4 regions of the Paraburkholderia agricolaris genome follow, and region 3 is predicted to be linked to each of the others. Evidence: riboswitches for the same ligand, from Rfam matches in the RefSeq annotation. Region 3 holds a riboswitch; each other region holds the start of a gene.
What was found. A riboswitch is a leader RNA that binds a small molecule or an ion and turns the genes downstream of it on or off. The one in region 3 is predicted to bind cobalamin.
Positions count from the first base shown of each region.

Region 1: linked by a shared signal. The riboswitch ahead of cobG (precorrin-3B synthase) and the one ahead of GH665_RS33890 (TonB-dependent receptor domain-containing protein) in region 3 are both predicted to bind cobalamin.
Region 2: linked by a shared signal. The riboswitch ahead of cobW (cobalamin biosynthesis protein CobW) and the one ahead of GH665_RS33890 (TonB-dependent receptor domain-containing protein) in region 3 are both predicted to bind cobalamin.
Region 4: linked by a shared signal. The riboswitch ahead of GH665_RS10010 (HoxN/HupN/NixA family nickel/cobalt transporter) and the one ahead of GH665_RS33890 (TonB-dependent receptor domain-containing protein) in region 3 are both predicted to bind cobalamin.

Region 1 covers NZ_QPER01000002.1:1,771,773-1,773,952, reverse strand. The annotation lists gene cbiE (precorrin-6y C5,15-methyltransferase (decarboxylating) subunit CbiE) at 1-773, opposite strand, end outside; cobalamin riboswitch at 858-1,036, shown strand; gene cobG (precorrin-3B synthase) at 1,120-2,180, shown strand, end outside.
Region 2 covers NZ_QPER01000002.1:2,048,938-2,051,117, reverse strand. The annotation lists gene cobO (cob(I)yrinic acid a,c-diamide adenosyltransferase) at 1-46, opposite strand, end outside; gene GH665_RS30515 (cobalamin biosynthesis protein) at 43-504, opposite strand; cobalamin riboswitch at 654-933, shown strand; gene cobW (cobalamin biosynthesis protein CobW) at 1,129-2,180, shown strand, end outside.
Region 3 covers NZ_QPER01000002.1:2,818,238-2,820,417, reverse strand. The annotation lists gene GH665_RS33890 (TonB-dependent receptor domain-containing protein) at 1-845, opposite strand, end outside; cobalamin riboswitch at 1,194-1,395, opposite strand; gene metE (5-methyltetrahydropteroyltriglutamate--homocysteine S-methyltransferase) at 1,464-2,180, opposite strand, start outside.
Region 4 covers NZ_QPER01000001.1:2,212,858-2,215,037, forward strand. The annotation lists gene GH665_RS10005 (DUF2946 domain-containing protein) at 1-175, opposite strand, end outside; gene GH665_RS10010 (HoxN/HupN/NixA family nickel/cobalt transporter) at 380-1,435, opposite strand; cobalamin riboswitch at 1,471-1,616, opposite strand; gene GH665_RS10015 (alpha/beta fold hydrolase) at 1,953-2,180, opposite strand, start outside.

The sequences.
Region 1 (2,180 bases), 1.0 Mb from region 3:
CCCGCGCCGACATCCCAGAGCAGTTCGCCAGGCGTCGGCGCGAGGCGCGCCAGCGTGATCGCGCGGACGTCGCGCTTGGTCAACTGGCCGTCGTGGCGAAAGGCGTCGTCGGGCAAGCCGGTGGTCAACGGCAAACGCGGCGCGCCTTCCGTTGCACGGCATTCAAGCGCGACCAGGTTCAGCGCCGCCACGTCGCCCGCGGACCACTGGTCGGCGCGTCCGTCGATACACCGCTCCAGGTCGCCGCCCAAATGTTCCAGCACGCTCATCCGGGTCGCGCCGAAACCGCGCGCGTTCAGCAACTCAGCCAGCGCTGCGGGTGTACGCCCGTCAGCGCTCAAAACGAACACGCGTGCGCCGTCGTACAAATGGGCATTCAGCGCCGGCAATGGCCGCCCCACTAGCGAAACCGTGGCCACATCCTGCAACGGCCAGCCCAGCCGTGCAGCCGCTAGCGATAGCGACGACGGCGCCGGCAGCACCCGCAATTCACCGGTCGGCAATTGCCGCGCCAACGTGGCGCCGACGCCGAACAGCATCGGGTCGCCACTCGCCAGCACACACACGGGCCCACCACGCTCCGCCAGCAAAGGTGCAAGATCGAACGGCTTCGGCCATGCCGTCCGGCGCGCAGCCAGACGCCTGGGCAGCATCGCCAGATGACGTTCGCCGCCATAAACCACCGACGCTTCCAGCAAAGCACGCCGCGCGGGCCGCCCCAAACCGGCGAAGCCGTCATCGCCTATGCCCACCACAGTCAGCCACGCCGGCATGCATCCATCCTCATTCTGTATCGTCAAATATTGCGCTGTGCCACGCCGGTCAAAGCGTCCAGCCTCGTTGTGCTGTTCGAAAAAAGGCATAATACAGCCGCCGGTGCCCTTCGGGGCCGAAGAGGGAACACAGTGTCGCTGTGGCTGCCCCCGCAACTGTATGCAGCGAGTCCGCCTGCGCTGCGCGCCACTGGTTCGACCGGGAAGGCGGCGGCGGACGATGACCTGCCAGCCAGGAGACCTGCCGGCCAGACTGTTCGTGCCAGCCACCATCGGGCGGGGTGTACCGATGCCGCAGCAATGCCCGTAAGGGCGGCGCTCGGGCCATCGCGCGACGCTCAACCCGGTGTCCGTCTTGAATCAAGCTTCGCCCTCCACTGTTTTACCCGACGCGGCGCTCGCGCTGCGGCCTTCGGCGTGTCCGGGGCTGCTGCGCATCGTCGCCGCGCGCGACGGTGGGATCTGCCGGATCAAACTGCCCGGCGGTGAGTTGAGCGCCGCACAGGCCATCGCGATCGCCGAGGCCAGCACGCGGCATGCAAGCGGTGTAATCGAGCTGACCAATCGCGCGAATCTGCAGGTGCGTGGCGTGCATGCTGTACAAGGCGGGCATGAAACGGCACTGATCGCGGCACTCGTCGACGCGGGCCTTGGACCGGCTGTCGGACCGATTCCAGCCAACGCTGCGGTAGATGCTGCCAGTTTGCTGCTCGCGACTTCGGCGGACGACGTGCGCAATGTGATGGTGAGTCCGACTGCCGGGCGCGATCCATTTGCACTGTTCGACACGCGGCCCCTTTGCACCGAACTGCTTGCCTTGCTGCAAACCGAAGCGCGTTTCGCGGCGCTGTCGCCCAAATTCGCGCTATTGCTCGACGGCGGCGAGCGCCTTGCGAGAGTCGATCATCCGCACGATGTCTGGCTGGCGGCGACGCAAGCCGATGACGGCGTGCGATTTGTGTTCGGCTTGGCCGGTTGCCCCGCTGGAGAGACGAACGCGAAACCTGGCGCCCTCGGCGCCGTACTGCCTACGCAGGTCACCGGCCTGGTTCGCGCGCTGCTGCATACGTTCCTCGATCTGGCCGCCGCCGATGCCACGCGCATGCGTCATCTGCTTACCGCGCATTCCATCGACGCCGTTTTGCAGCACGCTCGTCAGTACATCGATTTCCCGCTGTCACGCGACGCGTCGCTCGCACACTGGCAACGCGGCACGCCTGCCGATGCCACGCTGCGGCTCGGCGCGCACGCTCAACGCGTCGTGGGCCTGCAGCACGCGGGCGGCCAACCGCCTCTCGGACGCCTCGACGCCGCCACCTTGCACCGCCTCGCCAAACTCTCCCAACAGCACGGCAACAGCACGCTGCGCATCACGCCCTGGCAAAGCGTCCTGCTGCCCGATATCGC
Region 2 (2,180 bases), 770 kb from region 3:
GCCGGCGTTCGGTCATGCGTTGATGCGATTCGGGATCGGTCTTCATTGCAGGTCCTGTTCTGGAGAGTCGTTATTTGTCTGTTCGCCGACGGCCTGGGCGCTGCCCGAGGAGGCTATCGCCACCGTGACGCCACTGTGTACGGTTTTACGCACGAGCAGCCGCGTGTTGTGGGCATCGGCCACATCGGCCACATCGAACGCGCCGGCCGCAGCGAGCAGCGCGCATGGCTCGCAGACGCCGTCTATGCCGAGATGTTCGCGCACCGCCGCCGACGGATCGTCCACGGATATCGCCGCAATTTGCGCGCGGCTGAACAACTTCAGCGGCAGCGCGTGGCGTGTGCAGAATTCGAGCAAACCGGCTTCGTGGGCTTTGGTGTCGACCGAGGCAATCGCAGCGATTTCGCCGAATGTATGCGAGCGGAGCGTGGCGCGCACAGCCGCTTCGATCTGCTCAGCCGAACTGTGCAAGCGACAACCGATGCCGATGCTGAGTGTTTTCATGAAGGGTCTGCGAGAGTTGCGGTGGTCCAGGCGGCCCGTAGGGGCGGGCACCCAACGCGCGCATACAATAGCACACGGCAGGTCGCGCCGGCATGGCGAAAAGGCCCTGCTACACCCCGTGTTTCCTTGACGGCATGGGGCTCTCGGCCTAAACTCGCACGCACTTTGGTGCTCGTGTGCGCGCTCGTGCGCATGCAGTTAAACGGGAAACAGGGTGCCCACCTGCCATGGACCGGGCTAACCTGTGCTGCCCCCGCAACGGTAAGCGAAATGCGGTTCCAGATTGATTGTCTGGCGCCGCGGAGCCGGCTTCGATGTCCACGCGCAAGGCCGCGTCGGCATATGACCACTGGACGAGAAACCACTCGTCCGGGAAGGGGAAGCGGCGCTTTCGCCAGCCCGGATACCGGCCAGACGACGAAGAACGACCCCGCGGGGATGCGGCGGTGCGTTCATGACCGCATTTCTGTTTTCTGTTGCCCCGGCAACGCCGTTGTTCGTCCCCGTGTTTTGCCATTGTTATCGTTATTGCCTGCAGGGCGCGGCCCCGTTTGCATGACCGATACAGACAAAACGCGCAAACGCGCCGGCGTGCACCTGCAACTCCTACGGATGGACCTCACGATGCAAATTCAAATGCGCAAGATTCCCGTCACCATCGTCACGGGTTTTCTCGGCAGCGGCAAGACCACGCTGCTGCGGCACATTCTTCAGAACGCGGGCGGCAAGCGCATCGCGGTGATCGTCAACGAGTTCGGCGAACTCGGCATCGACGGGGAAATCCTCAAGGGTTGCGGCATCGGCTGCGATGAAAACGGCGTCGAAACCGAAGGCCAACTGTATGAACTCGCGAACGGCTGCCTGTGCTGCACCGTGCAGGAAGAGTTTTTCCCGGTGATGGAAAAGCTGGTGGAGCGCCGCGAGCAGATCGATCACGTGCTGATCGAAACCTCCGGTCTCGCGTTGCCGAAGCCGCTCGTGCAGGCTTTCAACTGGCCGCAGATCAAGAATAGCTTTACCGTCGACGCGGTCGTTACCGTGGTTGACGGGCCGGCCGCGGCGAGCGGCCAGTTCGCCGACAATCCGGTTGCGGTGGACGCGCAGCGCAAGGCCGATCCAAACCTCGATCACGAATCGCCGCTGCACGAACTGTTCGAAGATCAATTGTCGGCGGCCGATCTGGTGATTCTGAACAAAACCGACCTGCTTGACGAATCGCATCAGGCTTCGGTCGAAGCGCTTATTCGTGAAGAAATTCCGGCGCAGGTGAAGATCGTACGCGCGCAGATGGGCCAGCTCGACCTGCATACGCTGCTGGGTCTCGAAGCGGCCTCGGAGGAAACGATCCACTTGCGCCACGATCACCATGGTTCGGCTGACGACGCCGATCACCACCATGACGAGTTCGATTCGGTGGTGGTGCAGGCGAATGTTTCGTCGCGTGAGGCGGTGATCGCCGCGTTGCAAGGGCTGGTCGAAACGAACACGATTTACCGCGTCAAGGGTTTCGCTGCGCTGCCGGGCGCGGCGATGCGCCTCGTGATCCAGGGCGTGGGCCGTCGTTTCGATAGTTACTTCGACCGCCGCTGGCAAGCCGGGGAAGTGGGCGAAGGTCTGCAAAGCCGCTTCGTGCTGATCGGCGAAGACCTCGACCAGGCCGCGCTGCAACAGGCACT
Region 3 (2,180 bases):
TCGGCGCCGCCTGCATTGTCGTACGACAGATCGGACTTGTGATACAGAGCGAACGCGGAGAGCGACCAGTTGTCGTGTGCGTAGCCGAGTCGCGCGTCCACGTCCTGCGCGTGGTACGGATTGCGGCCGTCCTCGTGACCATAGGCGTACGGCTGGGTCGCATCGATCCCGGCAGTGTTGTAGTCGTGCAGGCCGAGCGAGTAGGTCAGCCCCGAGAGTGCGGAGAGCGGACCCGTGGACGGGATACTGCCCGACGTGCGGAGCTGTGTGTCGAAGGTCTTGTTCGAACCGCCGCCTACCGAGACCGTGGTCCGATTCGGCTGATTGGATGCATGGTTGGTGAATAACTGTATGACGCCGCCCATCGCGTCCGCGCCGAACGAGGCGGCCGCCGGTCCCGAGATCACCTCGACGCGGTCGAACGCGGAGGTTGGCAGATCGGCCCACGCAGCTTGCCCGGTGGTCGAGGAACCGACCCGGATGCCGTCGATAAACACCGCGACCTGACTGGCCGACGAGCCCCGGATGCTGACCGCGGCGGAAGAACCTGGTCCGCCGCTTTGCGAAATGGTGACGCCAGGCAGCGTGGCGAGGGCCTGCGTGATACTCGGATCGGCTGGCGACAGACGGTCGAGATCGGCGCGCGTCAGGACCTGAGTGGTGGCGAAGCGTCGGTCGAACGATTGCGGCAGATGTTGCGTGTCGCCGCTGACGAGAATATTCGGCAGCGTGGTTTCTGCCGGAGTCTGCTCCGGCTGCTGCAACGACGTGCCGTCCGCGGCCTGTGCAACCTGCCATGCCGAGACGGTCAGGGCGGAGGTGATGATGAGTTGGCGGAACTTCATGATGAGATGTGTTCGTTCTTGCAGATTTCTGTGGGTAGAGGGCTACGGGGCTAGGGGGCCAGCAGGCCGTTTAGCCGCGTTCAAAGGTTTAACGTCTGGCGCAACAGGCTTCCAGTTCGTCGTAGCGCTTCATGCGATAGGGGACGAACGAGCCAGGCCAGGCGGCAATCCTGAAGGCGGCGAAAGCGCTATCAATGGCGATGACGCGCCAGCGCGAGGTTCCCCTTGTAGGGAACCGGGTTGAACAGCAGTGGACATGACAGATCCTGAGGCTTGGGCTGTCTTTGCAGCGGGCGACCGCTCAAGAGCGGTGCTTGCACATCGGGACACCCCGCCCGGTGCGGCTGCGCAGACCTCGGTTCGATGGCAGGTCTCCTGGCTCACGGGTCAATGTCACGTGCCGACCTTCCCGGTGCTCTGCTCCAGTGGTCATGAATGGCACGGACTCGCCGCTTACAGTTGCGGGGGCAGCCGCAGATTCGGAGCATGGCTGCTCGTACTGCGTTCCCTTTTGATCCCGGTAACGGGAACCATCAGCGCGAAGCGTACCGATGCGTCGTGGTGGCCGTCAATCACTACGGCGTTGGCGGTACGCTTCCTGTTGTTATTACGTCTGGCTTACTGGGTTGCGAGCCTTTGCCGCAGTGCCCTGGCGGCCAGCACCATGTTGGACAAGGCGGCTTCCGTCTCCGGCCAGCCCCGGGTTTTCAGGCCGCAGTCGGGGTTGACCCACAGACGCTCGGCGGGGATGACCTCGCATGCGCGTTCGAGCAGCCGCTGCATGGCTTCGACGCTCGGCACGCGCGACGAATGGGTGTCGTATACGCCGGGTCCGATTCCGTTCGGATAGGCGAACTCGCCGAAGCCGTCGAGCAACTCCATCGAAGAGCGGGATGTCTCGATCGTAATCACGTCCGCATCCAGCGCGGCGATCGACGGCAGAATGTCGTTGAACTCCGAGTAGCACATATGGGTGTGGATCTGCGTGGCGTCGGAGACGCCGCCCGCTGAAATCCTGAAGGCCCGGGTCGCCCAGTCGAAGTAGTCGGACCAATCCGCCTTATGCAGCGGCAAGCCCTCGCGGAAGGCGGGCTCATCGATCTGAATGATGCGGATGCCGGCCTTTTCGAGGTCCACGACTTCGTCGCGAATGACGAGCGCCAGTTGGAGCGCCGTGGTTGAGCGCGGCTGGTCGTCACGAACAAACGACCATTCGAGCATGGTGACCGGTCCGGTCAGTACGCCTTTCACCAGGCGGTCGGTCAACGACTGCGCATGACAGGCTGCGTCCACGATCATCGGCTCGGGCCGGTAGATGTCGCCGTAAATGATCGG
Region 4 (2,180 bases), on a different contig from region 3:
TGCTGTCATGCGCGAGCGGTGTGGTGTCCGGCTCGGCGGTGCAGTAGCTCGAGAGGGCTTCGCCCAGCCGGTTATGTGCCGCGAGCGCCTGCGAAACCGTTGGCGCAAGCGTGCTCATCAGGATCGCAAGCAATCCGAGCAGGTTGCCAATCTTCAGGAGGCGCGAGCGAAACATGCTGAGGACGGAGCACGCAGACAGGTAAGAGCGAGGCGCTGATTATGCCACGCGGCTATTCAGCCAAAGATACAAGGTTTCACATGTCCAATGTAGCGCTATTACTAATTTTAATGTGGGGTTACAACCGGCTTACGAGTGTGTGAGGTCACGCGTTCAATGCGGTCAGTCCGCTCGAATCCAGAGGCGGACTGACGCGTGCCGTTAGCGGCTTACTTCCAGTTCGTCGAAACGCTTTGCCCGATAGATCAGGACTGATGTAACCCAGCTGAGAACGAAGATGCCGATGATGATGTAGCCGAGGGTTCCGAAATTATCATTGAGCGTGCCGATGGCATCCCACACCGGACCTTGCAGCTTCAACTGGTCGGCGATCAGCCCCAGCGCTTCGATACCGCCGATCACAACCGCCACGATGACCGACACCAGCGTGATGGTCATGTTGTAGTAGATTTTGCGGATCGGTTTCAGGTAGGCCCAGCCGTAGGCGCCTAACATCAGGTGTCCGTCAAGCGTATCGATCAGCGACATGCCGGCGCTGAACAGGACGGGAAACACCATGATCGCCCACGGAGAGAGACCCCTGGACGCCTGGGTTGCGGCGATCCCGAGCAATCCGATTTCGGTTGCCGTATCGAATCCCAGGCCAAACAGGAAGCCCAGCGGGTACATGTGCCAGCTGCGCGTAATCAGGCGGAACAGCGGGCGAAAGAGCCGGGACAAAAACCCGCGATCCGCCAGCAGCATGTCGAAATCGTCTTCGACATATTTGCCGCCGCTTCTGACGTGACGCCACGCGCTATAGATCGACTTGAGAATGATCAGATTCATGAGCGCGATCGCGAACAGAAACAGCGCCGACACCAGGGTTCCGACGATTCCGCCAATTTCCTTGTAGTGATCGAAACGCGTTTGCATGGCGGACGCAGTAATCGCAACGGCGACGGACGCGAGCACGACAACCGTTGAATGGCCAAGCGAAAAGAAGAAGCCCACTGCCACAGGCCGCTTCTTTTCCTGCATCAATTTGCGCGTGACATTGTCGATTGCGGCGATGTGATCGGCGTCGACGGCATGACGCAATCCGAAACCATAGGCCAGCAGCGCGGTTCCGAGCAGCAGCGGATGGTTGCGGAATGCCACGACGGCCCAGATCCACGCGAGCACGTTGATCGCGATTAACAGGCTGTAGATACCGAAGAGCTTGCTTCGCACCTCCGTACTCGAGTCACTGAAAACTTTTGCAAACTGAGAAATCATCGGTTAGGTCCTTGGGAGGAGCGCGTCCCATTTGAGGTAGAAGCAGGGCGACAAGAGGTCTGACTCCCGGTTCGGCAATCGTGAAACTGCCCAACCGGATACAGCGGCGCGACCGTGCCGGATTCTCACCGGCTTCACTTTCCGTCCTGACAAGGTGATGCCTGACGCTTATACAATGCGCGCGCGTCGAGCGGCAAGTATGGTTTGTGTCGTAATCGATATTCGTGCATCCCGCATCCGCTTTTGTCTGAGAGTTTGAGAAACATGCACAAGAGTCATGCCACCTTCGATCCAAACAGCCGGAGAATGCCGTTGCCATGGGGATTTCAGCCGATCCTGCAAACGATCCCATGTGCTGCCGGCATGCACCTGTCTGGCGCAACATGCGCAACGGCTGGGCCTGGGCGTCATGGCGGTGCATGCGGATGCAGAATCGTTTACGCCGGGGCGCTTATCCGGCATCCGCAAGACGGTTCGCCGCGAGGCAAACGCACAAGGGCGGGCAGCACCTCGGTCTTCATTGCCCGGTAGCCGTTCTGACGAACTCGGCCAGGTCGCGATTGAAACGATCGGGTTCCTCAATAAACGGCGCGTGGCCTGATTCAGCGTACACCTTGCTGACGATGCGAGGATTGAGCGCGGTGGCGCGGGCAAGCGTCGCGTGGGTATCGACCAGCGAATCCTTGCCGCCGTAGAGGAAGAGCAATGGCACATGCGCGTTGCCGAGACCCTCAGCGGCGAACAC